One region of the Streptomyces sp. NPDC052687 genome, then DNA from elsewhere that is predicted to be linked to it. Evidence: riboswitches for the same ligand, from Rfam matches in the RefSeq annotation. Region 1 holds a riboswitch; each other region holds the start of a gene.

The links. Region 1 has a riboswitch for cyclic di-AMP ahead of AB0K92_RS13115 (M23 family metallopeptidase). Riboswitches for the same ligand answer to the same signal wherever they lie in the genome.
Region 2: linked by a shared signal. The riboswitch ahead of AB0K92_RS01535 (NlpC/P60 family protein) and the one ahead of AB0K92_RS13115 (M23 family metallopeptidase) in region 1 are both predicted to bind cyclic di-AMP.
Region 3: linked by a shared signal. The riboswitch ahead of AB0K92_RS00650 (transglycosylase SLT domain-containing protein) and the one ahead of AB0K92_RS13115 (M23 family metallopeptidase) in region 1 are both predicted to bind cyclic di-AMP.
Region 4: linked by a shared signal. The riboswitch ahead of AB0K92_RS06060 (transglycosylase family protein) and the one ahead of AB0K92_RS13115 (M23 family metallopeptidase) in region 1 are both predicted to bind cyclic di-AMP.

Annotation. Positions count from the first base shown of each region.
Region 1 is NZ_JBFATR010000011.1:113,998-121,524, reverse strand. Features, by position in the region: gene AB0K92_RS13130 (GNAT family N-acetyltransferase) at 1-1,760, opposite strand, end outside; gene AB0K92_RS13125 (HPr family phosphocarrier protein) at 1,961-2,242, shown strand; gene AB0K92_RS13120 (GntR family transcriptional regulator) at 2,516-3,211, opposite strand; gene AB0K92_RS13115 (M23 family metallopeptidase) at 3,398-4,162, opposite strand; cyclic di-AMP (ydaO/yuaA leader) riboswitch at 4,175-4,341, opposite strand; gene AB0K92_RS13110 (pitrilysin family protein) at 4,567-5,955, opposite strand; gene AB0K92_RS13105 (pitrilysin family protein) at 5,952-7,346, opposite strand.
Region 2 is NZ_JBFATR010000001.1:302,520-310,046, reverse strand. Features, by position in the region: gene pcrA (DNA helicase PcrA) at 1-1,628, opposite strand, end outside; cyclic di-AMP (ydaO/yuaA leader) riboswitch at 1,902-2,069, shown strand; gene AB0K92_RS01535 (NlpC/P60 family protein) at 2,077-3,270, shown strand; gene AB0K92_RS01530 (hypothetical protein) at 3,359-3,712, opposite strand; gene AB0K92_RS01525 (NlpC/P60 family protein) at 4,140-5,207, shown strand; gene AB0K92_RS01520 (hypothetical protein) at 5,354-5,986, shown strand; gene AB0K92_RS01515 (response regulator transcription factor) at 6,044-6,790, opposite strand; gene AB0K92_RS01510 (PspC domain-containing protein) at 6,787-7,527, opposite strand, start outside.
Region 3 is NZ_JBFATR010000001.1:124,694-132,220, forward strand. Features, by position in the region: gene fahA (fumarylacetoacetase) at 1-1,212, opposite strand; gene AB0K92_RS00645 (HAD family hydrolase) at 1,425-2,318, shown strand; gene AB0K92_RS00650 (transglycosylase SLT domain-containing protein) at 2,336-2,845, opposite strand; cyclic di-AMP (ydaO/yuaA leader) riboswitch at 2,851-3,017, opposite strand; gene AB0K92_RS00655 (polyprenyl synthetase family protein) at 3,581-4,591, shown strand; gene AB0K92_RS00660 (DUF2092 domain-containing protein) at 5,012-6,235, shown strand; gene AB0K92_RS00665 (ABC transporter ATP-binding protein) at 6,279-7,361, shown strand; gene AB0K92_RS00670 (ABC transporter permease) at 7,348-7,527, shown strand, end outside.
Region 4 is NZ_JBFATR010000003.1:278,108-285,634, forward strand. Features, by position in the region: gene AB0K92_RS06050 (cytochrome P450) at 1-783, shown strand, start outside; gene AB0K92_RS06055 (transglycosylase family protein) at 985-2,031, shown strand; cyclic di-AMP (ydaO/yuaA leader) riboswitch at 2,214-2,392, shown strand; gene AB0K92_RS06060 (transglycosylase family protein) at 2,397-3,083, shown strand; gene eno (phosphopyruvate hydratase) at 3,415-4,695, shown strand; gene AB0K92_RS06070 (septum formation initiator family protein) at 4,808-5,293, shown strand; gene AB0K92_RS06075 (DUF501 domain-containing protein) at 5,314-5,847, shown strand; gene AB0K92_RS06080 (Ppx/GppA phosphatase family protein) at 5,844-6,785, shown strand; gene AB0K92_RS06085 (NAD(P)/FAD-dependent oxidoreductase) at 7,232-7,527, shown strand, end outside.

The sequences.
Region 1 (7,527 bases):
GCCTCGGCCAGCGCCGCGTCCCCGGCGGACTCCTCGCCGATCGCCGGTATCGCCGTGACGACGACGGCGTCGCAGGTGTCGTCGGCCAGCGCCCGGGCGAGCGCCGCGCGGAAGTCCTCCGGGCCGGCGGCGGTCGTCAGGTCCAGGGGCGGCATGGGCCGCAGGCCCTCGGAGAGGCAGGCGTCGTAGGTGAGCACGCCGAGCGACTCGGAGTTGCCGAGGATGGCCACGCGTGGTCCGCGCGGGAGCGGCTGGCGGGCGAGCAGGAGGCCGGTGTCCACCAGTTCGGTGATGGTGTTCACGCGGATCACGCCGGCCTGCCGCAGCAGCGCGGACACGGTGGCGTGCGGCAGCCGGGTGGCGCGGACCGCGTGGCCCTGGGGGGCGGATCCGGCGCTCTGGACCACGACGAGGGGCTTGGCCGCCGCCGTACGGCGTGCCAGGCGGGTGAACTTGCGGGGGTTGCCGATCGACTCCAGGTACATCAGGACGACGTCGGTGTCCGGGTCGTCGTACCAGTACTGCAGGACGTCGTTGCCGGAGACGTCCGCGCGGTTGCCCGACGAGACGAAGGTGGACACGCCGGTGACTCCGGTGACGCCGCCGCCGCGCCGGTGGAGGCGGGACAGCAGGGCGATGCCGATGGCGCCGGACTGGGCGAACAGGCCGATCCGGCCGGGGCGGGGCGGCTCGGGGGCGAGGGAGGCGTTGAGCCGGACGTCCGGGGAGTTGTTGATGATCCCGAAGGCGTTGGGCCCGATGATCCGCATGCCGTACGCGCGCGCGTGCCGGACGAGTGCGCGCTGGCGTTCACGTCCGTCGGGGCCGCTCTCGGCGTATCCGGCGGAGATCACGACGAGCCCCTGGACGCCCTGCTCGCCGCACTCGGTGACGACCTCGGGGACCTGCTCGGCGGGAACGGCGATCACCGCGAGGTCGACGGGGCCGTCGATGTCGCGCACCGAGCGGTAGGCCGGCACGCCGTCCAGTTCCTTCTGCCCGTCGGGCAGGGCGCGGTTCACCGCGTGGAGGCGGCCGGTGAAGCCGGCGTCGCGGATGTTGCCGAGTACGGAGCGGCCCACTCCGCCGGGGGTGCGGCCCGCGCCGACGACGGCGACCGAGCCGGGGGCGAGCAGCCGCTGCACGGACCGGGCCTCGGCGCGCTGTTCGCGCGCGTACTGCACGGCCAGGGAGCGGTCGGTGGGTTCGAGGTCCAGTTCCAGGCGGACGACGCCGTCCTCGAAGCTGCGCTTCTGGGTGTACCCGGCGTCCGTGAACACCTTGATCATCTTGGTGTTGGCGGGCAGCACCTCGGCGGCGAAGCGGCGGATGCCGCGCTCGCGGGCGACGGCGGCGATGTGTTCCAGGAGGGCGGAGGCGACGCCGCGGCCCTGGTGGGCGTCCTGCACCAGGAAGGCGACCTCGGCCTCGTCGGCGGGTGCGGAGGCGGGCAGTCCGTTCCTCCCGATGCGGTCGTAGCGTACGGTGGCGATGAACTCGCCGCCGATCGTGGCCGCGAGTCCCACCCGGTCCACGAAGTCGTGGTGCGTGAAGCGGTGGACGTCCTTCGCGGACAGGCGCGGGTAGGGCGCGAAGAAGCGGTAGTACTTCGACTCGTCCGAGACCTGCTCGTAGAAGCTGACCAGGCGCTCGGCGTCGTCGACGGTGATGGGGCGGACGCGCGCGGTGCCGCCGTCGCGCAGCACCACGTCGGCTTCCCAGTGGGCGGGGTACTCGTGCCGGTCCGACGAGGTCTGCATGGGCCCCAGAGTACGGCTCGCGTCCGGCAACGGCGCGGGGCAGTCTGTGAGGACGGAAGCACGGACCGAGGCCGCGGTCCGGCGCCACCCGGTGGAGTCCGGCGTCCCCCGATGGACAGGGGGCACGTCCGCTCCGGGAGCATGCTTCGCGATATGGGAAACTGGTCTAGACAACCCTGAACACCGAAGGGCAGCAACACATGGCTGAGCGCCGCGTCAACGTCGGCTGGGCCGAGGGCCTCCACGCCCGCCCCGCCTCCATCTTCGTCCGAGCCGCCACGGCCGCAGGCGTGCCGGTGACGATCGCCAAGGCCGGCGGCAACCCGGTCAACGCGGCCTCCATGCTGGCCGTGCTCGGCCTGGGTGCCCAGGGCGGCGAGGAGATCGTCCTCGCCTCCGACGCCGAGGGCGCGGACGCCGCTCTGGACCGCCTGGCCAAGCTGGTCGCCGAGGGCCTGGAGGAGCTCCCCGAGACCGTCTGACGCCCGCGCGGCAGGCCGTCACTCGCAACGCGTCACCGCGTCGCCCCTTCCGGGCGGCGCGGTTTCGCTTTTCTCCGGCTGATGTACGGGCCGCCTTCGAATGCGGACGGACCGCCGCAGCGCGCACGGCAGATCACCGGCGCACCGAAATCGGATCGCCGGCATGCCTGAAGCCGATTACCCGCATACCTGAGGCGATTATCGGCATGCCGAAAAAGGGCAGGGAAAATACCCCGCCCGCCGGATATCCGTTCTTTGTATACGGCGCTCGTGTTAATGCCGCAGACCCGACATGTTTACGCCATGTTGCGAATTCCTCACACGCTCCGGGCGTTCGCCGCCCGGGCCGAACCGCAGCCGGTGCGCGGCGCTCGCGCGCTCGGTGTGCAGCGCGGTGATCGCCCGCGCGCGTTCGCTGTCGCCGCGCGCGACGGCGTCGACGATCGCCCCGTGCTCCGCCCACGCCTCCCCCGGGCCGGCCGGCGCCTCCACCGTGTACATCCAGGCGATCTTGTGCCGCAGCTGGGTCAGCGCCGAGGTGAGCGCGGGGCTGCCGGAGGCCTGCGCCAGCGTCTCGTGGAACCAGCCGTCCAGGGAGCGCAGGTCGTCGCTGTGGCCGCGGCGGGCGCGCTCCTGGCCCAGCCGGACCAGGCCGCGCAGCACCTTCAGGTGGGCCTCGGTGCGCCGCTGCGCCGCGCGGGAGGCGCCCAGCGGCTCCAGCAGCAGGCGCATCTCCAGCAGGTCGGCGGCCTCCTGCTCGGTCGGTTCGGCGACGCACGCGCCCGCGTGGCGCCGGGTCACGACGAAACCCTCGGCCTCCAGCGTGCGCAGCGCCTCCCGGACGGGTACGCGCGAGACGCCGTAGCGGCGGGCGAGCAGTTCCTCGGTGAGCCGGCTGCCGCGCTCGTAGACACCCGCGACGATGTCGTCCCGGATCGCCGTGCACACCGAGTGCGCCGGAATACGCATGACCGACCTCCGCCTTAATCCCCGTGAAACGTCGACGATTGACGTGTGTTCAGCGACTCTATGGCAATGAGGCGGAATTTCCGACGGCGGGTCGGAATCCATGGATATTTTTTGGACAAGGGGGCGGCCGAAACGCCGAAAGCCCCGGCGGGCGGGCCGGGGCTCGGAGCGTTTCGCGGGGCTGGGTCAGATGTTCACGCCGTGCGCGCGCAGGTACGCGACGGGGTCGATGTCCGAGCCGTACTCCGGGCTCGTACGGGCCTCGAAGTGCAGATGCGGGCCGGTGACGTTGCCGGTGGCGCCGGACAGGCCGATCTGCTGGCCCGGGGTCACGGTCTGGCCGACGGAGACGGCGATCGAGGACAGGTGGGCGTACTGGGTGTACGTGCCGTCGTGCATCCGGATGACCACCTGGTTGCCGTACGCCCCGCCCCAGCCGGCCTCGACGACCGTGCCGGCGCCGACGGCGTGGACGGAGGTGCCGGTCGCGGCGTGGAAGTCGACGCCGGTGTGGCTGCCGGAGGACCACAGGGAGCTGCCGGCCTGGTAGCCGGTGGAGACGTAGGAGCCGGAGATCGGCGGCACGAAGGTGTTCAGGCGCTTGCGCTCGGCCTCGCGGGCGGCGCGCTCCTTCTCCTCGCGGGCCTCGCGGGCGGCCTCCTCGGCGCGCTTGATCGCGGCGGCCTCGGCCGCGCGCTCGGCGGCGGCCCGCTCGGCGGCCTGCTGCTGCGCGGCGGCCTGGGCGTCGATCTGGTCGGCGACCTCGTCGCCGATGGTGAGGACCGGCAGCAGGCCGGTCTGCTCGGGCTCGGGCCCGGCGGCGAGCGCCGGGCTCGCCAGGGTGCCGAAGACGCCGGTGGTGGTGAGCGCCGCGACTCCCGCCGCGCGGGCGGTGGAGCGCTGCATCCGGCCGGGACGGCGATGCCTCCCGGTGGCGCGCGTGAACGCCATGAAGTGGCTGGTCCTTTCCTTCCCTCTCGCCTACCGGGTTAGCTGACGGGTTCGGAGCAGGAAGGTCTCCTACGGACCCCCTCGCGGATGCGCGGGCGCCCGATTCACCCCAGGGACTGCGTGGTTGGGTCCCCGGCTCCCCTGGCTCGCGCCGTACGGGGACTCGGCGATGACTGTCCGGTGCCGCGGGTGCGGCGCACTGCCTGACGAACAGCCCGGACGACGCTAAGACGGCCGGCTTGCAAAGCCCAAACCGATTCGGCGTTTTGTAGCGCATCCCACAGGCCAGACAGGCAACCTCCGCCCCAATTCGGACATCAAGGGGCCCTGGTGACGCTTCGGTCACCAGGGCCCCTCCGCGCGGATGTGCCGCGGCGCTCGGCGTGGGTGTGCCGCCGCGGCGTCTACTCGGCGGTCACGACGGTGACTTCGCCGATGCCCAGGGCCTCCACGGGCTCCTTGATCTGCGCCGCGTCGCCGACGAGGACGGTCACCAGACGGTCCACCGGGAAGGCGTTGACGACCGCGGCGGTGGCCTCGACGGTGCCGGTCGCGGCCAGCTGGCGGTACAGCGTCGCCTGGTAGTCGTCGGGCAGGTGCTGCTCGACCTGGTCGGCCAGCGTGCTCGCGACGGCCGCCGCCGTCTCGTACTTCAGCGGCGCCACACCGACCAGGTTCTGCACGGCGACGTCCCGCTCGGCGTCGGTCAGGCCCTCCGCGGCGAGCGTGCGCAGCACCGTCCAGAGGTCTTTGAGGGCCGGGCCGGTGTTCGGGGTGTCCACCGAGCCGCTGATGGCGAGCATCGAGGCGCCCGTGCCGTCCGGCGCGGACCGCAGCACCTGGCCGAACGCCCGCACGCCGTAGGTGTAGCCCTTCTCCTCGCGCAGCACGCGGTCCAGGCGGGAGGTGAGGGTGCCGCCGAGGCAGTACGTGCCGAGCACCTGCGCGGGCCACACGCGGTCGTGCCGGTCGGGGCCGATACGGCCGATGAGCAGCTGCGTCTGGACGGCGCCGGGGCGGTCGACGATGACCACGCGCCCGGTGTCGTCGGCGGTCACCGGCGGCACCGGCCGGGGCTCGCCGGGCGTGCCGGTCCAGGAGCCGAGGGTGTCGCCCAGCAGGTCGTCCAGGTCGATGCCGGTGAGGTCGCCGACCACCACGGCGGTGGCCGTGGCCGGGCGGACGTGCCGCTCGTAGAAGGAGCGCACGGCCGCCGAGTCGATCTTCGCGACCGTGTCCTCGGTGCCCTGGCGCGGGCGCGACATGCGCGAGGTCGCCGGGAACAGCTGCCGGGACAGCTCCTTGGCGGCCCGCCGGGAGGGATTGGCCAGCTCGTGCGGGATCTCGTCCAGGCGGTTGCGCACCAGCCGCTCGACCTCGCTCTCGGCGAAGGCGGGCGCCCGCAGCGCGTCGGCGAGCAGCCCGAGGCCCTTGGCCAGGCGGGAGGCCGGGACCTCCAGGCTGAGCCGCACGCCCGGGTGGTCGGCGTGCGCGTCGAGGGTGGCACCGCAGCGCTCCAGCTCGGCGGCGAAGTCCTCGGCGGAGTGCTTGTCGGTGCCCTCGGAGAAGGCACGCGCCATGATCGTGGCCACGCCGTCCAGGCCGGCGGGCTCGGCGTCCAGCGGGGCGTCGAGGAGGACCTCGACGGCGACGACCTTCTGACCGGGGCGGTGGCAGCGCAGCACCGTCAGGCCGTTGTCGAGGGTCCCGCGCGTGGGGGCCGGGAACGCCCACGGCCTGGCCTCGCCCGGCTGCGGCTGGGGGTGGAAGTCCATGGTGGTCAGCTCGGTCACTTGGCCGCCTCCTCGGTGGCGTCGGCGGCTTCCACGGTCGCCGCGGATTCCGGGTCCTCGGTGCCCTCGACTTCCTCGGGCTGTTCTGGGGTGATCGGCTCGTAGACGAGCACCGCGCGGTTGTCGGGCCGCAGGCGGGCCTTGGCGATCTCCTGGACCTCCTCGGGCGTCACCTCCAGCACCCGCTGCACGGCGGTGAGGGCGAGCTGCGGGTCGCCGAACAGCACGGCGTACCGGCACAGTTCGTCGGCGCGGCCGGCGACCGTGCCGAGCCGGTCCAGCCACTCGCGCTCCAACTGGGCCTGGGCGCGCTCCATCTCCTCGGCGGTGGGGCCCTCCTCGGCGAACCGGGCCAGCTCCTCGTCGATGGCGGTCTCGATGACCGGCACCTCCACGTCGCCGGAGGTCTTCACGTCCAGCCAGCCCAGGGAGGGTGCCCCGGCCAGCCGGAGCAGTCCGAAGCCGGCCGCGACGGCCGTACGGTCCCGGCGGACCAGCCGGTTGTACAGGCGGGAGGACTCGCCGCCGCCGAGGATGGTCAGCGCCAGGTCGGCCGCGTCGCACGCGCGCGTGCCGTCGTGCGGGAGCCGGTAGGCGGCCATCAGGGCGCGCGCGGGGACCTCCTCCTCGACGACCTCGCGCAGCTGCTCACCGATGATGTCGGGCAGCGTGCCGTCACGCGGGGCGGGCTTGCCGTCGTGGGAGGGGATGGAGCCGAAGTACTTCTCGATCCAGGCGAGGGTCTGCTCGGGGTCGATGTCGCCGACGACCGACAGGACCGCGTTGTTGGGCGCGTAGTAGGTGCGGAAGAACTCCCGCGCGTCCTCCAGGGTCGCCGCGTCCAGGTCGGCCATCGAGCCGATCGGCGTGTGGTGGTACGGGTGGCCCTCCGGGTACGCCAGGGCGGTCAGCTTCTCGAAGGCGGTGCCGTAGGGGACGTTGTCGTAGCGCTGGCGGCGCTCGTTCTTGACGACGTCCCGCTGGTTCTCCATGGACTCCTCGTCCAGGGCGGCCAGCAGGGAGCCCATACGGTCGGCCTCCAGCCAGAGGGCGAGCTCCAGCTGGTGGGCGGGCATGGTCTCGAAGTAGTTGGTGCGCTCGAAGCTGGTGGTGCCGTTCAGCGAGCCGCCGGCGCCCTGCACCAGCTCGAAGTGACCGTTGCCCTTCACCTGGGCGGAGCCCTGGAACATCAGGTGCTCGAAAAGGTGAGCCAGGCCGGTACGCCCCTTGACTTCGTGGCGGGAGCCGACGTCGTACCAGAGGCACACCGCCGCGACCGGGGTCAGGTGATCCTCGGAGAGCACCACGCGCAGGCCGTTGGCCAGGCGGTGCTCGGTCGCTTTCAGGCCGCCGGAGCCTGCCTCGGCTGTGGCCGTGTGACCCATGGGCATGTACGTCCCTTCGATCGCGGATGCGGTGGCTGAGACCGCTCTGTTCGTGCCGGTCCTGCCACTGTATGCAAGCGCGCGGACGGTCCGCGAAGTTCCCGGACGCCGTACGCCGAGAGCGAGAAACGGTCAGCCGGGGACAGAGCGTGACCTGCGGGCCGGGAGCCGGGCGGGTGAGGGCGGG
Region 2 (7,527 bases), on a different contig from region 1:
GCGGCCATGCCGTACGCCTCGTCGACGCGCTTGAGCGCCTGCGGAAAGCTGATCTTCTCGCGCTGGGAGAGCGCGTCGATCATCGCTTCCGCGCGCTCCCCGATGCCGCGCTTGGGCACGTTCAGGATGCGGCGCAGCGGGACCGAGTCCTCGGGGTTGGCGAGGACGCGCAGGTAGGCCAGGACGTCCCGGACCTCCTTGCGCTCGTAGAAGCGGACGCCGCCGACGACCTTGTAGGGCAGGCCGACGCGGATGAAGACCTCTTCGAAGACACGGGACTGGGCGTTGGTGCGGTAGAAGACGGCGACGTCGCCGGCCTTCGCCTCGCCCGCGTCAGTGAGGCGGTCTATCTCGTCGGCGACGAACTGGGCCTCGTCGTGCTCGGTGTCCGCGACGTACCCGGTGATCCGGGCGCCCTGGCCGGCGTTGGTCCACAGGTTCTTCGGGCGGCGGGACTCGTTGCGCTCGATGACCGCGTTGGCGGCGGACAGGATCGTCTGGGTGGAGCGGTAGTTCTGCTCCAGCAGGATCGTCGTCGCGTCCGGGTAGTCCTCCTCGAACTGGAGGATGTTGCGGATGGTCGCGCCGCGGAAGGCGTAGATCGACTGGTCGGCGTCACCGACGACGCACAGCTCGGCGGGCGGGACCTCGGCCTCGGGCGGCACGTCCACCGGGTGCTCAAAGGTGCCGACCAGCTCGCGGACCAGGGCGTACTGCGCGTGGTTGGTGTCCTGGTACTCGTCGACCAGGACGTGGCGGAAGCGGCGGCGGTAGTGCTCGGCCACGTCGGGGAAGGCGCGCAGCAGGTTGACCGTCGTCATGATCAGGTCGTCGAAGTCGAGGGCGTTCGCCTCGCGCAGCCGCGACTGGTAGAGGGCGTAGGCCTGCGCGAGGGTCTTCTCGAAGCCGTCGGAGGCCTGCGCGGCGAAGTCCTCCTCGTCGATCAGCTCGTTCTTCAGGTTGCTGATCTTGGCGCTGAAGGACTTGGGCGGGAAGCGCTTGGGGTCCAGGTCCAGGTCGCGGCAGACCAGGGCCATCAGGCGCTTGGAGTCGGCGGCGTCGTAGATCGAGAACGACGAGGTGAAGCCGAGCCTCTTGGACTCGCGGCGCAGGATGCGCACGCACGCGCTGTGGAAGGTCATCACCCACATCGCGTTCGCGCGCGGGCCCACCAGCTGCTCCACGCGCTCCTTCATCTCGCCCGCGGCCTTGTTGGTGAAGGTGATCGCGAGGATCTGGCCCGGGTGCACGCCCCGCTCGGCCAGCAGGTAGGCGATGCGGTGGGTGAGCACGCGGGTCTTGCCGGAGCCGGCGCCGGCCACGATGAGCAGGGGGGAGCCGGAGTGGACGACCGCGGCGCGCTGGTTGTCGTTCAGCCCCTCCAGGAGGGCGGCCGAGTCGACCACCGGGCGGGGGGCGCCGTCCCGGTAGTAGCCTCCCCCGCTCTCGGCTCCGCCCGAGCGGGGGGAGCCCCATCGGTCCGGCGGCACGTCGAACTTCCCGCCGAACAGATCGTCCGGGATCGACTCCGGAACGTGATCGCCCTCGGGCGGCGGCGGGGGTTCCTCCTCGTGCCCGCGAGGGGCCTGGAGGTCCGCCAGGAAGCTGTCGTCAAAGAGGCTGCTCATCGCTCTCCGAGTCTAGGGCGCCCCACTGACAACCGAGGGCCGCCCGCAGAACATCACACCGGCCGCCGGCCGCCACGCGCCGCGCAGGCTCGGCGACGGCGAGCGACGCGCAGGGAGCGCTGAGGGGCCGCTGAGGGACCGCCGGGGGGCGCTGTCGGAAAGGTCACGGAAATGTATCGGGCATATCACCCACCAACCTTCACAGCAGGCACACGAGTTGGCTACCGTTCCGCGCAGGCCGTACGACCTCCTACCGGCGAACGTCGCCGGGCCGCGCGGCCTCCGCCGAGTCCGGCGCGCCCGCACAGCGGCCGGAGCCGGGGACCCAACAGACTCTGGGGTGAATCGGCCCTCCCCTTCGGGACGGGCTGTAGGGCAACCCTTCCTCACGACCCGCCCGAACCCGACAGCTAACCCGGTAGGCGGCCCATGGAAGGAGTCGCCTCCCTTGGCGTCGCACCGCAAGTCCCGTCCCACCCCGCGCGTGGCCGGCATACGCACCCCCGCCCTCGCCACCGCGGCCCTCACCTCCGTGGCCCTGCTGTCGCAGACCGCCGACGCCGCCCCGTCCGCCGACGAGAAGCCGAGCCTGGAGGAGGTCGAGAAGAAGGTCGACGAGCTCTACCGCCAGGCGGAGTCGGCGACCGAGAAGTACAACGCGGCCAAGGAGAAGACCGCGAAGCAGCGCAAGCGGGTCGACACCCTCCTGGACGACGTCGCCCAGCGGGCGCAGAAGCTCAACGAGGCCCGCGAGGAGCTGGGCTCCTACGCCGCGGCCCAGTACCGCACCGGCGCCGCCGCGCCCGGCGTCGCGACCCTGCTGCTCGCGGACTCCCCGCAGGACTACTTCGACCGCACCCACCTGATGGACCGGCTCACCAGCCGGCAGAAGGAATCGGTCGACGACTACTTCGCGCAGCAGTCCGAGACGATGAAGAAGCGCCAGGAGGCCGCCGAGAGCCTCCAGACGCTCACCGAGTCACAGGCCGGCCTGAAGACGGCCAAGGCCACCGTCCAGAAGAAACTCGCCACCGCGCGGGAGATGCTTTCGCGGCTGACCGCCGAGGAGAAGGCCCGGCTCGCCGCGATCGAGCAGCGCGAGCGGGAGGAGGCGGCGCGCAAGGCCGCGGAGCTGGCCCGGCAGCAGGCGGAGGAGCAGCGGCTGCAGGAGCAGGAGGAGCGGGAGGCGGTGCCGGCCCCGCGGGAGGAGACGGGCGGCGCCTCGTCCTCCCCCTCCGCCTCCGCCGGCGAGACCTCCGTCCCGGCCGCCGGCGCGACGTACACCGCCAAGGCCGAGAAGGCGATCGCCTTCGCCCGCGCCCAGATCGGCAAGCCGTACGTCTGGGGCGCCACCGGGCCGGGCTCCTACGACTGCTCCGGCCTCACCCAGGCCGCGTGGAAGGCCGCCGGCGTCACCCTGCCGCGCACCACCTACGACCAGGTGAACGCCGGCACCACGGTCCCCCTGTCCGCCGCCCTCCCCGGTGACCTCGTCTTCTTCTACGACGACGTCACCCACGTCGGCATCTACATCGGCAACGGGATGATGATCCACGCGCCGAAGCCCGGGACGTACGTGCGGGAGGAGTCGGTGTACTACGACGGCGAGTCGTCGATCCACAGCGTGGTGCGGCCGGCCTGACGCGGGGCGGGTGGTCCGGGGGCGACGCGGGGCGGGTGGTCCGGGGGCGCCGAGGTCCGCGGGGGCCGCGGGCGCGGGGCGCGGCGGCTCAGGTCCAGAGGACCGCGATGAAGATGTTCGCCGTGGTCAGCAGCCCCACGAGGCCGAAGAGGCCCTTGTCCACCCGCTCCTCGTCCCGCTTCACGTAGACCAGGCCGAGGATCACGATCAGCAGGGCCAGCTTCACGCCGATCTTGATGTTGTCGACCGTCTGGTCGTCGGCCTGGTTGAGACCGACCAGGATCACGCCGGTGACCAGCATGGTCAGCGCGCCGTGCAGCATCGCCGGGACGAAGCGGGCGGTGCCCTGGCCCATCGCCTTCATCTGGGTGAGGAAGCCGCCGAGGAGCGAGGCGATGCCGATGATGTGCAGGCCGACGAAGAGATGGATGAGTACGTCCATGGGGCCGGAGCCTAACGAGGCCGTCCCCCGCCGCCCGACACCGGCCCGTCCCTGGCCGACGGCGGGCATGAGCGCGTACGGGGAGTGACGCGGGGGCGGCGCATATATGCGCCATAGCATCCCGTCCCGTACGCCGGTCCCGGAATCGCCCCTTCGGTCAGCACGCTGCGTCACCTCGACCATTCCGAAGAAACGTCACGGTCACATACGGTCACCCGACGGCCCGCTCGCGTCACTTCCGTACTTCTCGTGACCTCTCCGGCATATCCCGGCCTAGCGTCCTCCCTCAGATGTCCGGCTCCCCACCGCCGCCCAGGCCCAGGGCGGCAGCCGGACGTCTCCGCCGAGAAGGTCCGGCGGCGGTCCCGCTCCCCTGTGCGACACCGCCGCCGGACCGCCCGGCCGCAGGAAAGGACGTGCAGTCCACGTGGCAGCTCACCGCAAGCCCCGGCATCGCTCGGCCGGGGGCCATCGAGCCCGTACGGCGGCAACCCTCGCCCTCGCGGGCGCGGCGGCCGTGACGGCCTTCGACGGGACGGGCCACGCCGAGCCCGAGCTGACCCCCACGCAGGTCAAGGCCACGGTGAACAAGCTGTACCAGGAGGCCGAGGTGGCCACCGAGAAGTACAACGGCGCCAAGGAGAAGGCCGACGCCGCCCAGCGGCGGCTCGCCGCCCTGCAGGACGAGGCGGCCCGCAAGGAGGAACGCCTCGACTCGGCGCGCGACGCCCTCGGGTCCTTCGCCGCGGCGCAGTACCGCAGCGGCGGCCTGCCCCCCGCGCTGCAACTGGCGCTGTCCGACGACCCCGACCGCTACCTCGACGGCGCCTCGTTCGCCGAGCGGGCCGGCGACCGCCAGTCGGCCGCCGTCGCCCGCGTCCGCCGACAGCTGCGGGAGATCGAGCAACTGCGCGGCGCCGCCCGGATCGAGCTGGCCGCGCTCACCTCACGCCGCGCGGAGCTGAAGCGGCACAAGAAGACCGTCACCGGCAAGCTGGACGCGGCCCGGCGCCTGCTGGCCCGGCTCACGGCCGAGGAGCGGGCCCGGCTCGCCGGGCAGGGCCAGGGCACCGACCGCCCCTCCCGCGCGGTGACGGCCGGACGCGATCGCCCGACGGCACCGCGTGGCCCGGTCGCGGCGCCCGACTCCCGCGCGGCGGCGGCGGTCGGCTACGCCTACTCCAAACTCGGCAGCCCTTACGTCTGGGGCGCCACCGGCCCCGACGCCTTCGACTGCTCGGGGCTGGTCCAGGCTGCCTACCGCTCCGCCGGCGTCTTTCTGCCGCGCACCACCTACGCCCAGATCGGCGCCGGGCGCCGCGTCGCCCGCTCCGAACTCCTCCCCGGCGACCTGGTGTTCTTCTACTCCGGCATCAGCCACGTGGGCATCTACGTCGGCAACGGGCAGATGGTCCATGCCCCCAACCCCTCCGCCCCCGTGCGGGTCGCGCCGATCGACGAGATGCCGTTCGCGGGGGCCACACGCGTGGTGTGAGCAGCGGCTCCGGGGCCGGTGACGGGCATGGCATGAGGCCGGTGACCGGCATGGCATGAGTACGGCGGCACGGTAGCGTCGGACAGCGAGGCGGTGGTGCGCCGCTTCCTGCGCTCCCGCAGCTCCCCTCCGCCCGGAAGGTCCCGATGCCCCGCTCGCCGCTGCCCCCGCCGCCGCCTCCGCCGCACCTTCGGACCTGGCCGGACCGGGCGGCGCTGCTGGCCGACCGGGGGCGGGCGCTGGAGGAGCTGCGCCGCCGCAGTCTGGGGGTGCACCGGGTGCTGCTGCTGTGGCTGCTGGCGCTCGCGGCCATCATCGGCTGGTCGCTGCTGATCCTGCCGCTCCAGCAGCTGGAGCAGAAGGACCCTCTCGGGTTCGTCCTCGGACCGATCTTCGCCGTCCTCGGTCTGGCCTCCCTCACCCCGTCCGTCATCGCGGTCGTCATCGCCGTCCGCCGCGACCACCGGATACGGCAACTCATCGACGCCTGGCTGGCCCTGGACAGCCACCCGCCGACCGACGCCCGGCTGCGCTCCGCCGGCCTGAGCCTGTTCTGGATGCTCTCCTCCCTGATGGTCTGCGGGATCGGCCTGTGGGCGTCCCTCGCGTCGGCGGCCCGGGCGGAACCCGGCCGGTCGACCTACGCGGACGTCGTGCTCGGCATGGGCATCGGCATGATCCTCTGGCTGACCGGGCTGATCGGCGTCGTGAAGGCCGTACGGCACCTCCGGTGGGCGCTGCGGACCCTGCGACCGGCGCTCCGGGTGCCGCAGGGCTGAGGCGGCGGCGGCGCGGGGCCGGAGGTGGCGGCGCGGGGCCGGAGGTGGCGGCGCCCGTCACACCAGGCGTCGCGCCGTCGCCCATCTCGTCAGTTCGTGGCGGTTGGACAGCTGGAGCTTGCGCAGGACGGCGGAGACATGGGACTCGACCGTCTTCACCGAGATGAACAGCTGCTTCGCGATCTCCTTGTACGCGTACCCCCGTGCGATGAGCCGCAGCACCTCGCGCTCGCGCTGGGTGAGGCGGTCGAGGTCCTCGTCGACCGGCGGGGCGTCGGTGGAGGCGAACGCGTCGAGCACGAAGCCGGCCAGACGCGGCGAGAACACCGCGTCTCCCTCCTGCACCCGGAAGATCGAGTCGATGAGGTCCGAGCCGGTGATCGTCTTGGTGACATAGCCCCGCGCGCCGCCGCGGATGACCCCGATCACGTCCTCGGCGGCGTCCGAGACGGACAGCGCGAGGAAGCGGACCGGCTGCTCGGCGTCGGCCGTCAACGCCGCGCAACGGCGCAGCACTTCGACCCCGCCGCCGCCCGGCAGATGCACGTCGAGCAGGACGACCTCGGGCCGGGTCGCGGTGATGACGCCGACCGCCTGATCGACGTCGGCGGCCTCGCCGACGACCTCGACGCCGGTCTGCTCGGTCCGGCCGATCTCCGCCCGCACCCCCGTGCGGAACATCCGGTGGTCGTCGACGAGGACGACACGCACCCGCCGGTCGACGGTGCCCTGGCCGGCCGGCTCCGCGGACTCGGCCGGTTCCGCCGCTCCCGCTGTGCCGTTCGCCTCGGTCGGGTCGCTCATGACGTGTTCTCCGCCCTCTCCATCTCCAGCTCGACCTCCGTGCCGCCGCCGGGCACCGCCCGCAGCCGGGCCGTGCCGCCGTTGCGCTCCATGCGGCCGATGATCGATTCTCTGACACCCATGCGGTCGGCGGGTATCGAGTCGAGGTCGAAGCCGGGGCCGCGGTCCCGCACGGACACGAAGACCGTCCTGCCCTCGACTTCGGCGTAGACCTGGACCGCGCCGCCCTCGCCACCGTACTTGGCGGCGTTCACCATCGCCTCGCGCGCGGCCTGCATCTGTGCGCCGGTGCGGTCGTCGAGCGGGCAGTCGCCGACGACCACGACCTCTATGGGCACGCCGTGCTTGTCCTCCACCTCGGCGGCGTTGCGCCGCACCGCCTCGGCGAGCGTGGTCGGTTCGTCGTCCTCGTCCTTGCCGGTGCCCTCCGGTTTGTACAGCCAGGTGCGCAGGTCGCGCTCCTGGGCGCGGGCGAGGCGGCGCACCTCGCTCGCGTTCTCCGCGTTGCGCTGGATCAGCGTCAGGGTGTGCAGCACCGAGTCGTGGACGTGCGCGGCGACTTCGGCGCGCTCCTGCGCGCGGATGCGCATCAGGCGTTCCTCGGACAGGTCCTGGGTCATCCGCACCAGATAGGGGCCGGCGAGCAGGGTGATGCCGACGAGGACGGCGAGGGCGGCCTGAAGAACCGAGCCGAGGTGGGCGGCGGAGCCCTGCAGGACGAAGATGCCGGAGACTCC
Region 3 (7,527 bases), on a different contig from region 1:
TCAGGCGGGCACGATCGTCCCGGTCACCTCGCCCAGACCCACCCGGGCGCCGCCCGGACCCGGTGCCCAGGCGGTCAGGGTGACCGTGTCGCCGTCCTCCAGGAACGTGCGCTTGCCGTCGGGCAGTTCGAGCGGGTCGCGGCCGTTCCAGGTCAGCTCCAGCAGGGAGCCGCGCTGGGCCGGCTCGGGGCCGCTGACCGTGCCGGAGCCGTAGAGGTCGCCGGTGCGCAGGGAGGCGCCGTTCACCGTCATGTGGGCGAGCTGCTGGGCCGCGGTCCAGTACATGGTGGAGAACGGCGGCTCGGAGACCACGTGGCCGTTGACCGCGACGGAGATGCGCAGGTCGTAGCCGCCGGGCTCCTCGCCGGAGTCGTCCAGGTAGGGCAGCAGTCCGTGGGTGCGCTCCGGGGGCGCCACGCGCGCCTCCTCCAGGGCGTCCAGCGGGGTGATCCACGCGGAGACGGAGGTGGCGAAGGACTTGCCGAGGAACGGCCCGAGGGGGACGTACTCCCAGGCCTGGATGTCCCGCGCGGACCAGTCGTTGAGCAGGCACAGCCCGAAGACGTGCTCCCGGAAGTCGCCCAGCGGGACGGGGCTGCCCATCCGGGACGGCGTTCCGACCACGAAGCCGACCTCGGCCTCGATGTCCAGCCGGACGGACGGTCCGAAGACCGGCGCCGGGTCGGCGGGCGCCTTGCGCTGGCCCGCCGGGCGGACGATGTCCGTGCCGGAGACCACGACCGTGCCGGAGCGGCCGTGGTAGCCGATCGGCAGATGCTTCCAGTTGGGGGTGAGCGAGTCGGGGGCGTCCGGGCGGAACATCCGGCCGACGTTGCGGGCGTGGTTCTCCGAGGCGTAGAAGTCGACGTAGTCGGCGACCTCGAAGGGCAGGTGCAGGGTCACCGACGACAGGGGGTGCATCAGCGGGGCGACGGTCTCCCGGTGGGACGGCACGGTCACCCAGGCGGTGAGCGCGCGCCGCACGTCCGACCAGGCGGTGCGGCCGGCCGCGAGCAGTGGGTTCAGCGTGGGCCGGTCGAGCAGCGTGGCGTACGGGGAGCCGAGCGCGCGGGCCGCCGCGCCCGCGTCGAGCACATGGTCGCCGAGCCGGACGCCGACGGTCCGCCGCTCGGACCCGGCGGGCGAGAACACGCCGTACGGAAGGTTGTGCGGACCGAAGGGGTCGCCCTCGGGGACATCGAAGGGGGGCATGGGGTGCTGCCTCACTTTCGTACGTGCGGTCCATGCGGTCGCAGCAACGTTACGGCGGTGATCCCGGTTTGGGCAGTGTCCCCCCTGCCGGTGATGCCGGGCGGCGTACCACCGCTCCGGGAGCGGCAGGGCACCCCCTGGGAGTGAAAACCGGACGGCGGAAAGGAAGTTGAGAATCAGCGGGGCGGGCGCCGGGTCCGTATTCTCTGATCATGGCCGCACCCACCGCATATGCCGCGCGCACCGCGTACTCCCTCATCGCCACCGACCTCGACGGCACTCTGCTGCGCGGCGACGACACGGTCTCCGACCGGTCGCGCGCCGCGCTCGCGCGGGTGGCGGCGGCCGGCGCCCGGCATCTGGTGGTGACCGGCCGGCCGGCCCCGCGGGTGCGCCCGCTGCTGGAGGACCTGGGCTGCACGGGCCTCGCGGTGTGCGGGCAGGGGGCACAGCTGTACGACATCGACGCCGACCGGCTGCTGTGGTCGGTGACCCTCGACCGGGAACTGGCGGAGACCGCGCTCGGCAAGATCGAGGCCGAGGCGGGGCAGGTGTACGCGGCGGTCGACCAGGACGGGGTCGACGGGCTGACGCTGATCGAGCCGGGCTACCGGATGCCGCACCCCACCCTGCCCGCGGTGCGGGTCGGGCGGCGCGAGGACCTGTGGGGCGAGCCCATCAGCAAGGTGCTGCTGCGCCACCCCACCCTGTCGGACGACGAGTTGGCGTCGGTGGCGCGTTCGGTGGTCGGCTCGCTGGCCACCGTGACGATGTCGGGGCCGGGCACGGTCGAGCTTCAGCCGTGCGGCATCACCAAGGCGACCGGCCTCGCGCTGGCGGCCGGTCATCTGGGACTGCGGCCCGAGGACACCCTGGCCTTCGGCGACATGCCGAACGACATTCCCATGTTCGACTGGGCGGCGTACGGCGTCGCCATGGGCAACGCCCATCCGGAACTCAAGGCGGTGGCCGACGAGGTCACCCTGTCGAACGAGGACGACGGCATCGCCGCCGTCCTCGAACGGCTCTTCGGTGAAACGGTGGGCGCCGGTCGCCTGGTGAGCCCGGCTCAGCCGGTGCGCGTGGCCCGGGACGCCCTCCGGTAAGCCCCTCGGTACGCCCCTCAGTACGCCCCGAAGACGTTGTCGATGGAGCCGTAGCGGTCGGCCGCGTAGTTGCAGGCCGCCACGATGTTCGCGACCGGGTCGTACGGGTCGTAGGCCGTGCCGGGCACGTGGTACGCGGCGAAGGTCGGGTCGATGACCTGGAGCAGGCCCTTGGACGGGGTGCCCTTGGCGGCGTTGGAGTCCCAGAGGTTGATGGCGTTCGGGTTGCCGGACGACTCGCGCATGATGTTGCGGTAGATGCCGTCGTAGCTGCCGGGGATCCCGTGCTGGGCCATGATCGACATGGCCTGGCGGATCCAGCCGTCGAGGTTGTCGGGGTACGCCGTGGCGGCGGTGGCCGCGGCCGGGGTGGCCGCTGCGGCGCCGGTCGCGCCGATCAGCGGCAGCGCGAGCACGGCCGCGCCGGTGCCGGCGGCGGCGAGAGCGCGGGCGAGACGGGTGCGGCGGCGGCTCCTGACCGGCTGGTCGGCGGTGGACAGGGCCTGAGCGGGCACACGTGCGGGCATGGTGAACGTCCTCTCCCACGCCTGCGAGGTGAGCTGTCGGGTTCGGGCGGGGAGCTGCCCGGCCGCGCGCTCCAGAGCGCGCGGCTTCACCCCAAGCCGCCCCGGGCGCTGCCCGGACCGGCGTGTTACCTGGGTCCCCCGCTCCTGCCGTACGAGTGAGTTCGTGGTGGGTGGCGCGGGCGGCGGCAGGATTCGGCGTTCCGCCCGACGGACCGGGAACGTATGCGAGAGCCCGTGTCCGGAACAAGTAGCGGATTCACTTATCGCGCCGGTTGACCATGATCAGCGCGTTTGACGTACTTGATCCTTTTTCCCGGTCGAGGGTCAACTGGCAAGAGGGAAGGGGAATCTGATGAGGGGTCTGTGAGGAGCCTGTGACGGGGCTGTCGTGAGTCAACTCACGTCGAGGAGCAAGTCCCCCAAATCGGGCAATAAGTTCAAGGTGTGCTATGTCTGCCACGAGGGCGGAACCCCTTATGGAGTGCGCGTCGTTGTCGAACCGGACGAGCGGGAGAAGGGGGGAGGGTCGATAGGCGTGCTCATGTCATCGTCGTAGATATGCCTTCTTATCAGCTGATCGAAAACATTCCGGGCGTGATCCGATACCGCCCGTGCTGTAACCGTGGGCGGCATCAGTGATCGAAACGTGACCGGATACGCTGACTTGAGTGAAGGCAGCGATGTATCGACAAACCGCGTAGTCGCCAGTAGACACCAGCAGACAGGAGACCCCTCGTGACCGTCGTCGGGCCGTTCGGGCTGAGCGTGCGGGACCAGGCTCTGGAAGCCGATGTCCAGGCCGGATTGGCGGCTGTCGAGGAAGGGCTGCTCGAGGCCACCAAGAGCGAGGTCCCGTTCATCACGGAAGCCGCGCAGCATCTGGTGCGGGCCGGCGGGAAGCGGTTCCGGCCGCTGCTCGTGATGCTCGCCGCGCAGTTCGGTGACCCCTACGCGCCGGGCGTGGTGCCCTCCGCGGTCGTCGTGGAGCTGACCCACCTGGCGACGCTGTACCACGACGACGTGATGGACGAGGCGGCCGTGCGGCGCGGCGTGCCCAGCGCCAACACCCGCTGGGGCAACTCCGTCGCGGTCCTCACCGGCGACTTCCTCTTCGCCCGCGCCTCCCACATCCTCGCCGACCTCGGGCCCGAGGCGGTCCGGGTGCAGGCGGAGGCCTTCGAGCGGCTGGTGACCGGGCAGATCCTGGAGACCGCGGGCCCGCAGGACGGGCGCGACCCGGTCGACCACTACCTGGACGTGCTCGGCGGCAAGACCGGCTCGCTGGTGGCGGTGTCCTGCCGGTTCGGGGCGATGATGTCCGGCGCGGACGAGTCCGTGGTGAGCGTCCTCACCCAGTACGGCGAGCGGCTCGGCGTCGCCTTCCAGCTCGCCGACGACGTGCTCGACATCGCCTCCGACTCCCACGAGTCCGGCAAGACCCCCGGCACCGACCTGCGCGAGGGCATCGCCACGCTGCCCGTGCTGCGGCTGCGGGAGCTGGCCGCGCGCGGCGGACGGGCCGAGGACGTCGCGCTGTGCGAGCTGCTGGAGTCCGACCTCAGCGACGACGACCGGCACGCCCGGGCGCTGGCCGCCCTGCGCGCGCACCCGGCGCTGGAGCAGGCCCGGCGGGACACCGTGCGCTACGCCGAGGAAGCGCGCGCCGCGCTGGCCCCCCTGCCGGAGTGCGACGCCAAGCGGGCCCTCCAGGAACTGTGCGACGCGGTGGTCCACCGGGCGGGATAAGGGCTGAGGGGGGCTTCACCGGCCCGCTGACCCTCACCGGCCGTCTGGCCTTCATCAGCCCGCCTGGCCTTCACCGGCCAGTCTGACCTTGACCGGCCAGTCTGACCTTGACCGGCCAGTCTGACCTTGACCGGCCAGTCTGACCTCCACCGGCCCGGCCCTCACCGGTCATGTCCGGCCGTCGCCTTCCCCGGCTTCTCCGGTCCGTGCTCCCCTTCCGGGACCCCCACCCCTACGGGACGGGGGATATCCCGGTGTGTCGTGTCATACCGCAGCAGTACGCGGAGTTGATCCCGCGGTCTGACGAAAACCGTGCCCGGTTTTGGTCAGATGGATGGCACGAAGGAAGCCACGGAACAGCCACCACTTCTCACCCGGTCGGGTGAGAATGGGCGGGCCGACGACGGAGGTAGGGCACACATGGCACCGTACGAATCCGACGAGAGTACGACCGTGCGGCGGCGCAAGGCCGGCCGGTACGTCGTTCCGGTCGCGGTGGTGGGGGTGGCGGCCGGGACCATCGGGCTCGTCCCCGCCCTCGCCGACTCCGGCAGCCCCGACCTGCCGAAGATCACCGCGCAGCAGCTCATACAGAAGATCGCCGAGTCGGACGTCGAGCGGCTGTCCGGCACCGTGAAGATCACCACGGACCTGGGGCTGCCCGACCTCGGCGGCCTCGAAGGCGCCCTGGGCGGCGCCGCGGCGACCGCGCCCGGCGGTGACGGGGACGGCTCCGCCGCCGACCCGTCGGCCAAGCTCACCGAGCTGGTGACCGGCACCCACACCCTGCGCGTCGCGGCCGACGGCCCCGACCGCCAGAAGCTGTCCGTGCTGGAGAACGCCGCCGAGTACAGCCTCATCCACAACGGCAAGGACGTCTGGGGCTACGACAGCGCGTCCAACGAGGTCTTCCACGGCACCGCGGACGAGGCCGGCGAGCGCGCCGGGGAACCCCCGGCCACGCCGAAGGACTTCGCCGAGCAGGCGCTGAAGGCGGTCGACGACACCACCTCGGTCACCGTCGACGGCACCGCGCAGGTCGCCGGACGGGACGCCTACAAGCTGGTCATCGAGCCGAAGCAGTCCGGCAGCACCGTCGGCGCGATCACCATCGCCGTGGACGCGAAGACCTGGATGCCGCTGAAGTTCACCCTCACCCCGGCGAGTGGCGGCGCCGCCGTCGTGGACGCCGGCTTCACCCAGCTCAGCTACGCCAGGCCCGCCGCCTCCACCTTCGACTTCACCCCGCCCAAGGGCGCGAAGGTCACCGAGGAGAGCGAGGAGGGCGAGGCCGGGCGGCAGCCCATCGCCCCGACGGACGAGGCGGATCTGGCCAAGGGTCTCGAAAAGGGCTTCGGTGAGGCCTTCGGCCAGGACTCCGAGGGCATGAAGGTGATCGGCGAGGGCTGGAACTCCGTCGCCGTGTTCGACACCGGCGGTCCGGGCGTGCCCAGCGGCGACGAGGTCGGCGGCGACCTGGGCGGCTTCCTCGACTCCCTCGGCGACCAGGTCAAGGGCGACTTCGGCTCGGGCACCGTCTTCAAGACCCGCCTGATCAACGCTCTGATCACCGACGACGGCAAGATCTACGCCGGTGCCGTCACCCAGGAGGCGCTGGTGAAGGCGGCCGACGCGGGGCAGTAGTCCGGCACGCACGACGGAGCAAGCGGCCAGAGTGAGGGAGCCCATGCGCGAACCGCCCGCCACGGCAGGGGCCGGCGAAGACGACCGTCCCGGCGAGGACGACCGTCCCGTTCCGGACGACCGTCCCGTTCCGGACGACCGTCCTGGTCAGGACGACCGTCCCGGCGAGGACGGCCGTTCCGGTCGTGACGAGCCGGACGGCGTCATCGTCACCCGTGCGCTCACCAAGCGTTACCGCGGCGGGCAGCTCGCCGTCGACGGTCTGGATCTGACCGTCCCGGCGGGCAGCGTCTTCGGCTTCCTCGGCCCGAACGGCAGCGGCAAGACCACCACCATCCGCATGCTGATGGGCCTGATCGAACCCACCTCCGGTACGGCGCGGGTGCTCGGCCGGCCCATGCCGCGCGCCGCCCGCGCCGTACTGCCGCAGGTCGGCGCCCTCATCGAGGGCCCGGCCCTGTACGGCTTCCTCTCCGGCCGCGACAACCTCCTGCGCTACGACGCCGCCGACCCGACCGCCGACCCGCGCACCCGGCGCGCCCGCGTCGCCGCCGCGCTGGACCGGGTGGGGCTCACGGCGGCGGCCGGGAAGAAGGCGAAGGCGTACTCCCTCGGCATGAAGCAGCGCCTCGGGCTGGCCGCGGCCCTGCTCCAGCCCCGCAGGCTGCTCGTCCTGGACGAGCCGACCAACGGCCTCGACCCGCAGGGCATGCGGGAGATCCGCACCCTCGTGCGGGAACTGGCCGACGACGGCACCACCGTCTTCCTCTCCTCCCACCTGCTCGACGAGATCGAGCAGGTCTGCACCCACGCCGCGGTGATGGCCAGGGGCCGTCTGATCACCCAGGGCACGGTCGCCGACCTCGCGGCCGGACTGCGCGGCCGGCTGGTCGTGACCACGCCGGACACCGGGGATGCGGCGCGGGTGCTGAAGGAGAGAGGTGTCGCGGACGTCGTCGTGGCGGAGGAACGGGTCAGCGGCGAGGTGCCCGAGGGGGAACTCGGTGACCTGAACGCCGCGTTGGTCGCAGCGGGGGTGCGGGTGCGCGGCTTCGGAATCGAACGGGCCTCGCTGGAGGACGCGTTCGTGGCGCTGACGGGGGAGGGGTTCGATGTCGCGGGCTGACGTCGCCGTGCCGGGCGGGCGCGCACCGAGCCCGCTGTGGTCCCTCGGCCTCTTCCGCAGCGAGCTGGTCACCACCTTCCGGCGCTGGCGCACCCTCGCGCTGCTCGGCGTGCTGGCGGCCGTGCCCGTGCTGGTCGGGGTGGCCGTGAAGATCGAGACCAGCGAC
Region 4 (7,527 bases), on a different contig from region 1:
GGCGTACCGCGCGAGGACCAGGACGACTTCCGGGACTGGGCGGGCATGATGATCCGGCACGGCGGGGGACCGCGCGGCGGGGTGGCGCGCTCGGTGAAGAAGATGCGCGGCTATCTCGCCGACCTCATCCACCGCAAGCGCGAGGCCCTGCCCGCCGAGCCCGCGCCCGGCGAGGACCTGATCTCGGGTCTCATCCGCGCCTCCGACCACGGCGAGCACCTCACCGAGAACGAGGCGGCGGCGATGGCGTTCATCCTGCTGTTCGCCGGTTTCGAGACCACGGTCAACCTCATCGGCAACGGCACGTACGCCCTGCTGACCCACCCGGAACAGCGTGAGCGCCTCCAGCGCTCCCTGGCGGCCGGGGAGCGCGCTCTGCTGGAGACCGGAGTGGAGGAACTCCTGCGCTACGACGGTCCGGTGGAGCTGGCCACCTGGCGCTTCGCCACCCGGCCGCTCACCATCGGCGGTCAGGACATCGCCCCCGGCGACCCGGTCCTCGTCGTGCTCGCCGCCGCCGACCGCGACCCCGCCCGGTTCGCCGACCCCGACACCCTGGACCTCGCCCGCCGCGACAACCAGCACCTCGGATACGGGCACGGCATCCACTACTGCCTGGGCGCCCCGCTCGCCCGCCTGGAGGGCCAGACCGCGCTCGCCACCCTCCTCACGCGCCTGCCGGACCTGCGGCTGGCCGCGGACCCCGCGGACCTGCGCTGGCGCGGCGGACTCATCATGCGCGGACTGCGCACGCTGCCCGTGGAGTTCACACCGGAGCGGTGAGGTGCACCGGGCTCCTGCGCGCGCAGCGGCCCTGTGCCGCCGCGAAGGTGACACGCACTCACCTCTGTGATCTTCACGTGATCTGCGCGGCATGAACTTGTGACAAGTGATCGTCTGCCGATACGTTCACCCATCAGTGTGACGGCGGTGATCACAGCATCTCCGCCGCGCCGTCACCGTTGTCTCGCGAAAGGTCTCCGCATGCTCTCCGGGAACGGTCGTCACCGTCGCCCCCGCCAGGCTCCGGCCCTCATCGTCGCGGCCGGAGTGACCGGTTCCGCCATCGCCATCCCGCTCCTCGGCGCGAGCGGCGCGAGCGCCGCCAGCGGGGTCACGTGGGACAGGGTCGCGGAGTGCGAGAGCGGTGGCTCCTGGAGCGCGGACAACGGCAACGGCTACTACGGCGGCCTCCAGATCTCCCAGGAGAACTGGGTGAAGTACGGCGGCCTGGACTACGCCGAGAGCCCCGACGTGGCCAGCCGTTCGCAGCAGATCGCCGTGGCCGAGAGAATCCTGGCCGCCGAGGGTGTGGCGGCCTGGCCCACCTGCGGTGTGCTCGCCGGCCTCGACGGCGACTCCGCGTCTCCGGGGGTCGACACCGGTCTGGCGGCTGACGCCGCGTCGGGTGCGTCGGCCACGCCGGACGCGGGCTCCTCGGCGAGCCCCGAGTCCGGCTTGTCCGACTCGTCGCGATCCTCGGAAACCTCCGGTTCCTCCGGTTCCGCCGAATCGGCCGGATCCTCCGCGCGTTCCGGAATCTCCGGCGGCACCGGTTCCTCCGGAACTCCGGAAGGTGCCGAATCGTCCGGTTCTGCCACGTCTTCGCCGTCTTCGAGCGCCTCCGACCCCGCGTCCTCGGGAGGTGGCGACTCCTCCACGGCCACCACGAAGCGGGACTACTCGGACAACTCCGGCCGGAACGACCCGTCTTCGGGCACCGCCGACACCGGCTCCACCGGTACCGGGCGCCACCGCGGCGACAGCGCCGAGGAGGAGGCCGCCGACAGCCGTACGACCGAGCCCTCCGGCCGGCACGCCTCGCGCGACTCCGCCGCCGCCCGCGACGCGGCCGACGGCACCTACACGGTCCGCGCCGGCGACAGCCTGTGGGGCATCGCGGACTCCCTTGAGCTGGACGGCGGATGGTCCGCGCTGTACGCCGAGAACAAGGCGACCGTGGGCACCGACCCCGACCTCATCCTCCCCGGTCAGACGCTGGAGGTAGGGGTTGAACCGGGAGAAAAGTAGCGGGACTTCAGCACACGGTTCGCGGTGAATGTCCGTTATAAACACGGTGAGAGATAGGTCTCAGAAGCCCTGATCGTCTTTGAAAATCCGCCGATCGCCTGGCTACGGTCGAAGCCGCTCGTCACCGCGAGCCCCGGCTGCCGCAACGCCGAATCCTGCCAGCGGCCGCCCGGGAACAGTCGTCGCTTCAAGCGCCGTAGGCAGGAGCGGGGGACCCAAGGTAAGTGCCGGTCCCGGCCGTTGAGGAGACTCGACACCGGAACCGGCTCGGGGTGAAGCCGCGGCTCGCAAGAGCCGCGGCCGGGCAACTCAACCGGCCCGAACCCGACAGCTCACCTCGCAGGCGTCGGTGAGGGGATCGATCCATGCTGTTTTCCGGCAAGGGCAAGCACCGTCGTCCGTTCAAGGCCACCCGCGCCATCGCGCTCGCCGGTGTCACCGGCGCCGCCGTCGCCGCTCCGCTGATGGCGGCCGGCAACGCCTCCGCCGCCACCGCCGCCGAGTGGGACGCCGTCGCCCAGTGCGAGTCCGGTGGCAACTGGTCCATCAACACCGGCAACGGCTACTACGGCGGTCTGCAGTTCTCCGCCTCCACCTGGGCCGCGTACGGTGGCACGCAGTACGCCGCCACCGCCGACCAGGCCACCAAGGAGCAGCAGATCGCCATCGCCGAGAAGGTCCTCGCGGGCCAGGGCAAGGGCGCGTGGCCGCACTGCGGTGTCAACCTCTCCAGCGCTCCGTACAACGGCGGCTCCGCCGAGAGCACCGGCTCCGCCCCCGCCCGTGAGACCGAGGAGCAGCCGGCCTCCCGCTCCGCCGAGCGCCCGGCCGCCGAGCCGGCCCCGAAGGCCGAGAAGACCGTCACCACCCCGACCGGCAAGAAGGTCGAGAAGGGTGACGGCGAGTACAAGGTGGTCAAGGGCGACACCCTCAGCACCATCGCCGCGGAGCACGACGTCAAGGGCGGCTGGCAGAAGCTGTTCGAGCTGAACAAGGACATCGTCGACGACGCCGACTTCATCTACCCGGGCCAGCAGCTGCACCTCAAGTAAGAAGACAAGAGGCAAGCGGCAGCCCCGCAGTCTCCCCGCCCCGGTGCGTCTCCCCCGTACGCACCGGGGCGGGGGCATGTCCGGGCACGGACCCACCCGGCCGCGTGCCGCGACCGTGGCCGCGTGCCGACACCGCATGCCGCGACCGTGACCGAGGCCGTGGCCGCGAATTTTCCGGAACGGGCTTTGTTCCGTTCGGAAACAATTTACTCTCGGTTCCGTCCACGGGGTGGGCGGTCGGCTGGCCGATCCCCCGGAGCCGGTTAGGCTCGTCTCGCAGAGCCACACCCGCGGTTCTGCCCACCGCGTCACATCCACGAAGGAGATGCTCGTGCCGTCCATCGACGTCGTCGTAGCCCGGGAAATCCTGGACTCCCGAGGCAACCCCACGGTCGAGGTCGAGGTCGGCCTCGACGACGGCAGCACCGGTCGTGCCGCCGTCCCGTCCGGCGCCTCCACGGGCGCCTTCGAGGCCATCGAGCTGCGCGACGGCGACTCGAACCGCTACCTCGGCAAGGGTGTCGAGAAGGCCGTTCTCGCCGTGATCGAGCAGATCGGCCCGGAGCTGGTCGGTTACGACGCCACCGAGCAGCGCCTGATCGACCAGGCCATGTTCGACCTGGACGCCACCGACAACAAGGGCTCGCTCGGCGCCAACGCCATCCTCGGCGTCTCGCTCGCCGTCGCGCACGCCGCCTCCGAGGCCAGCGACCTGCCGCTCTTCCGCTACCTGGGCGGCCCCAACGCGCACCTGCTCCCGGTGCCGATGATGAACATCCTGAACGGCGGCTCGCACGCCGACTCCAACGTGGACATCCAGGAGTTCATGATCGCCCCCATCGGCGCGGAGTCCTTCTCCGAGGCCCTGCGCTGGGGCGCCGAGGTCTACCACACCCTCAAGAAGGTGCTGAAGAACCGCGGCCTGTCCACCGGCCTCGGCGACGAGGGCGGCTTCGCCCCGAACCTCGGCTCCAACCGCGAGGCCCTCGACCTCATCCTCGAGGCGATCAAGGAGGCCGGCTACACCCCCGGCGAGCAGATCGCCCTCGCCCTCGACGTGGCCGCGTCCGAGTTCTACAAGGACGGCGTGTACGTCTTCGAGGGCAAGAACCGCTCCGCCGCCGAGATGACCGAGTACTACGCCGAACTGGTCGAGGCGTACCCGCTGGTCTCCATCGAGGACCCGCTGTTCGAGGACGACTGGGAGGGCTGGAAGACCATCACCGCCCAGCTCGGTGACAAGGTCCAGCTCGTCGGCGACGACCTGTTCGTCACCAACCCCGAGCGCCTGGCCAAGGGCATCGAGGAGGGCGCCGCGAACGCCCTGCTGGTGAAGGTGAACCAGATCGGCTCGCTCACCGAGACCCTGGACGCCGTCGAGCTGGCCCAGCGCAACGGCTACAAGTGCATGATGTCCCACCGCTCCGGCGAGACCGAGGACGTCACCATCGCCGACCTCGCCGTCGCCACCAACTGCGGCCAGATCAAGACCGGCGCCCCGGCCCGCTCCGAGCGCGTCGCCAAGTACAACCAGCTGCTGCGCATCGAGGAGATCCTCGACGACGCCGCGGTGTACGCCGGCCGCAGCGCGTTCCCGCGCTTCAAGGGCTGAGCACCGCGGCCGTGCAGGGCTGACGCCCGCGTAGGAAGCGTCGTACGTACGTCCCCGTACTCGGTCCCGTACCGTGTGCGGGGACGTACGCGCGTGAACGGGAGGCGGGACGATGGCCGTGAGGGACCGGGACCGGTTCTCCACCGCGACCAGGATCAGACTGCTCGGCGAGCAGACCGCCGCCCGTGTCTACCGCTCGCAGACCAAGCGGCAGGCCCGCCGCTCCCGGCTGACCGGCCGGGCCGCGCTGCTGGCGCTGGTGGTCTGCTCGCTGGTCGTGGCGCTCGCCTACCCGATAAGGCAGTACGTCGCCCAGCGCGCCGAGATCGCCGATCTGGAGCGGGAGCAGCGGCAGGCGCGCGAGCGCGTCGAACGGCTGCGCGACCAGAAGGCGCGGTGGCAGGACGACGCGTACGCCGAGCAGCAGATCCGCAAGCGGCTGCACTATGTGATGCCCGGCGAGACCGGGTACGTGGTGATCGACCCGGACGCGGCCGAGCAGTCCCGCACCGACACGGGCGGGGCCGACCGCCCCTGGTACTCGAACGTCTGGGACGGCGTCGACCAGGCCGACGCCGCCGATGTCCCGGACCGTTGAACGGACACAGAAAGACAGGCATGGACACGCCCCCGCCGCCCACCCCGCGCACCGAGCCCACCGACGCGGACGTCGAGGCCTTCCAGCAGCAGCTCGGCCGACCGCCGCGCGGGCTGCGCGCGATCGCCCACCGCTGCCCGTGCGGGCAGCCGGACGTCGTGGAGACGGCCCCGCGGCTGCCCGACGGCACGCCCTTCCCGACGCTGTACTACCTGACGTGCCCGAAGGCCAACTCGGCCATCGGCACGCTGGAGGCGAACGGCGTGATGAAGGAGATGACGGCCCGGCTGGAGAGCGACCCGGAGCTGGCCGCCGCGTACCGCGCCGCGCACGAGGACTACATCCGGCGCCGCGACGAGATCGAGGAGCTGAAGGGCTTCCCGAGCGCCGGCGGCATGCCGGACCGGGTCAAGTGCCTGCACGTGCTGGTCGCCCACTCGCTGGCCGCCGGCCCCGGCGTGAACCCGCTGGGCGACGAGGCCCTGGCCATGCTGCCGGAGTGGTGGCGCAAGGGCTCCTGCGTGACCCTCGCCGGTGAGGAGGGCGGACAGTGACCCGGGTCGCCGCCGTCGACTGCGGTACGAACTCCATCCGCCTCCTGGTCGCCGACTGCGACCCGGCCACGGGTGAACTGGCGGAACTGGACCGCCGGATGACGATCGTGCGGCTCGGCCAGGGCGTCGACCGCACCGGGCGGCTGGCCCCCGAGGCGCTGGAGCGCACCTTCGCGGCCTGCCGCGAGTACGCCGCCGTCATCGAGGAGTACGGCGCCGAGCGGCTGCGCTTCGTGGCCACCTCCGCCTCGCGGGACGCCGAGAACCGCGACGAGTTCGTGCGCGGCGTCGTGGACATCCTCGGCGTCGAGCCCGAGGTCATCAGCGGCGACCAGGAGGCCGAGTTCTCCTTCACCGGCGCCACCAAGGAGCTGGCCGGCCACGACCACCTGGAGCGGCCCTTCCTGGTGGTGGACATCGGCGGCGGCTCCACGGAGTTCGTCGTCGGCGAGGAGCACGTGCGCGCCGCCCGCTCGGTGGACGTCGGCTGTGTCCGGATGACCGAGCGGCACCTGGTGGTGGACGGCGCGGTCACCGACCCGCCCACCGAGGAGCAGATCGCGGCCATGCGCGCCGACATCGAGGCCGCGCTCGACCTGGCCGAGCGGAGCGTGCCGCTGCGCGAGGCGCGCACGCTGGTGGGCCTGGCCGGCTCGGTGACGACGGTCTCCGCCATCGCCCAGGAGCTGCCGGAGTACGACTCGGCCGCCATCCACCACTCCCGGATCTCCCGTGACCGGGTCCGCGAGATCACCGATTGGCTGCTGCGCTCCACCCACGCCGAGCGCGCCGCCGTGCCGTCCATGCACCCCGGCCGGGTCGACGTCATCGCCGCGGGCGCCCTCGTCCTGCTGGCGATCATGGAGCGCATCGGCGCGGAGGAGGTCGTGGTGAGCGAGCACGACATCCTGGACGGCATCGCGTGGTCGGTGGCGTAGCTCTCTTTTGTTACCCGCCGGTAGTCAGCGGTTGAGCAGCCTGGATACCGTATGAGCGACACGCGGGGGGCCCTTCCGGGGCCCCTCGTTGACATGCCGTCGGGAAAGTTCGTGAAGTTCTTCACAAGGAAATCGGCCCTACCGGGGCACGGATAGGGGCCGGTTGGCCCTTCCGGGGGTTACCGGGGTCGTTGAACATGTTCAGAAGAGGACTCCGCCGACCCTGCGGATCTCGCGTCGAAGAACGTGTTCCGACGGCCTCACGCACCCGTCCGTAGCCCAGAGAGGCAGCTCACGCGGCATTGACAACGGAGTTGGGGCGCTCACGGTTCCCGCACTTAGACATGATCTAAGTCACGCGAGCCGGGGAGTGTAGCACAGGCCCTGTGAAAGCTTGTGAAGGGGCGCACGAACCACCCCCTCCAACCGGGTGGATACTCGATGGCATGAGCACCACGGAGCGTCCCAGGATCCTCGTAGTAGGCGGTGGGTACGTAGGCCTGTACGCAGCTCGGCGCATCCTCAAGAAGATGCGCTACGGCGAGGCGACCGTCACGGTCGTCGACCCCCGGTCGTACATGACCTACCAGCCCTTCCTCCCCGAAACCGCCGCCGGCAGCATCTCCCCGCGGCACGTCGTCGTCCCGCTGCGACGCGTGCTGCCCAAGGCGGAGGTCCTCACCGGCCGGGTCACCACCATCGACCAGGACCGCAAGGTCGCCACGATCGCCCCGCTGACCGG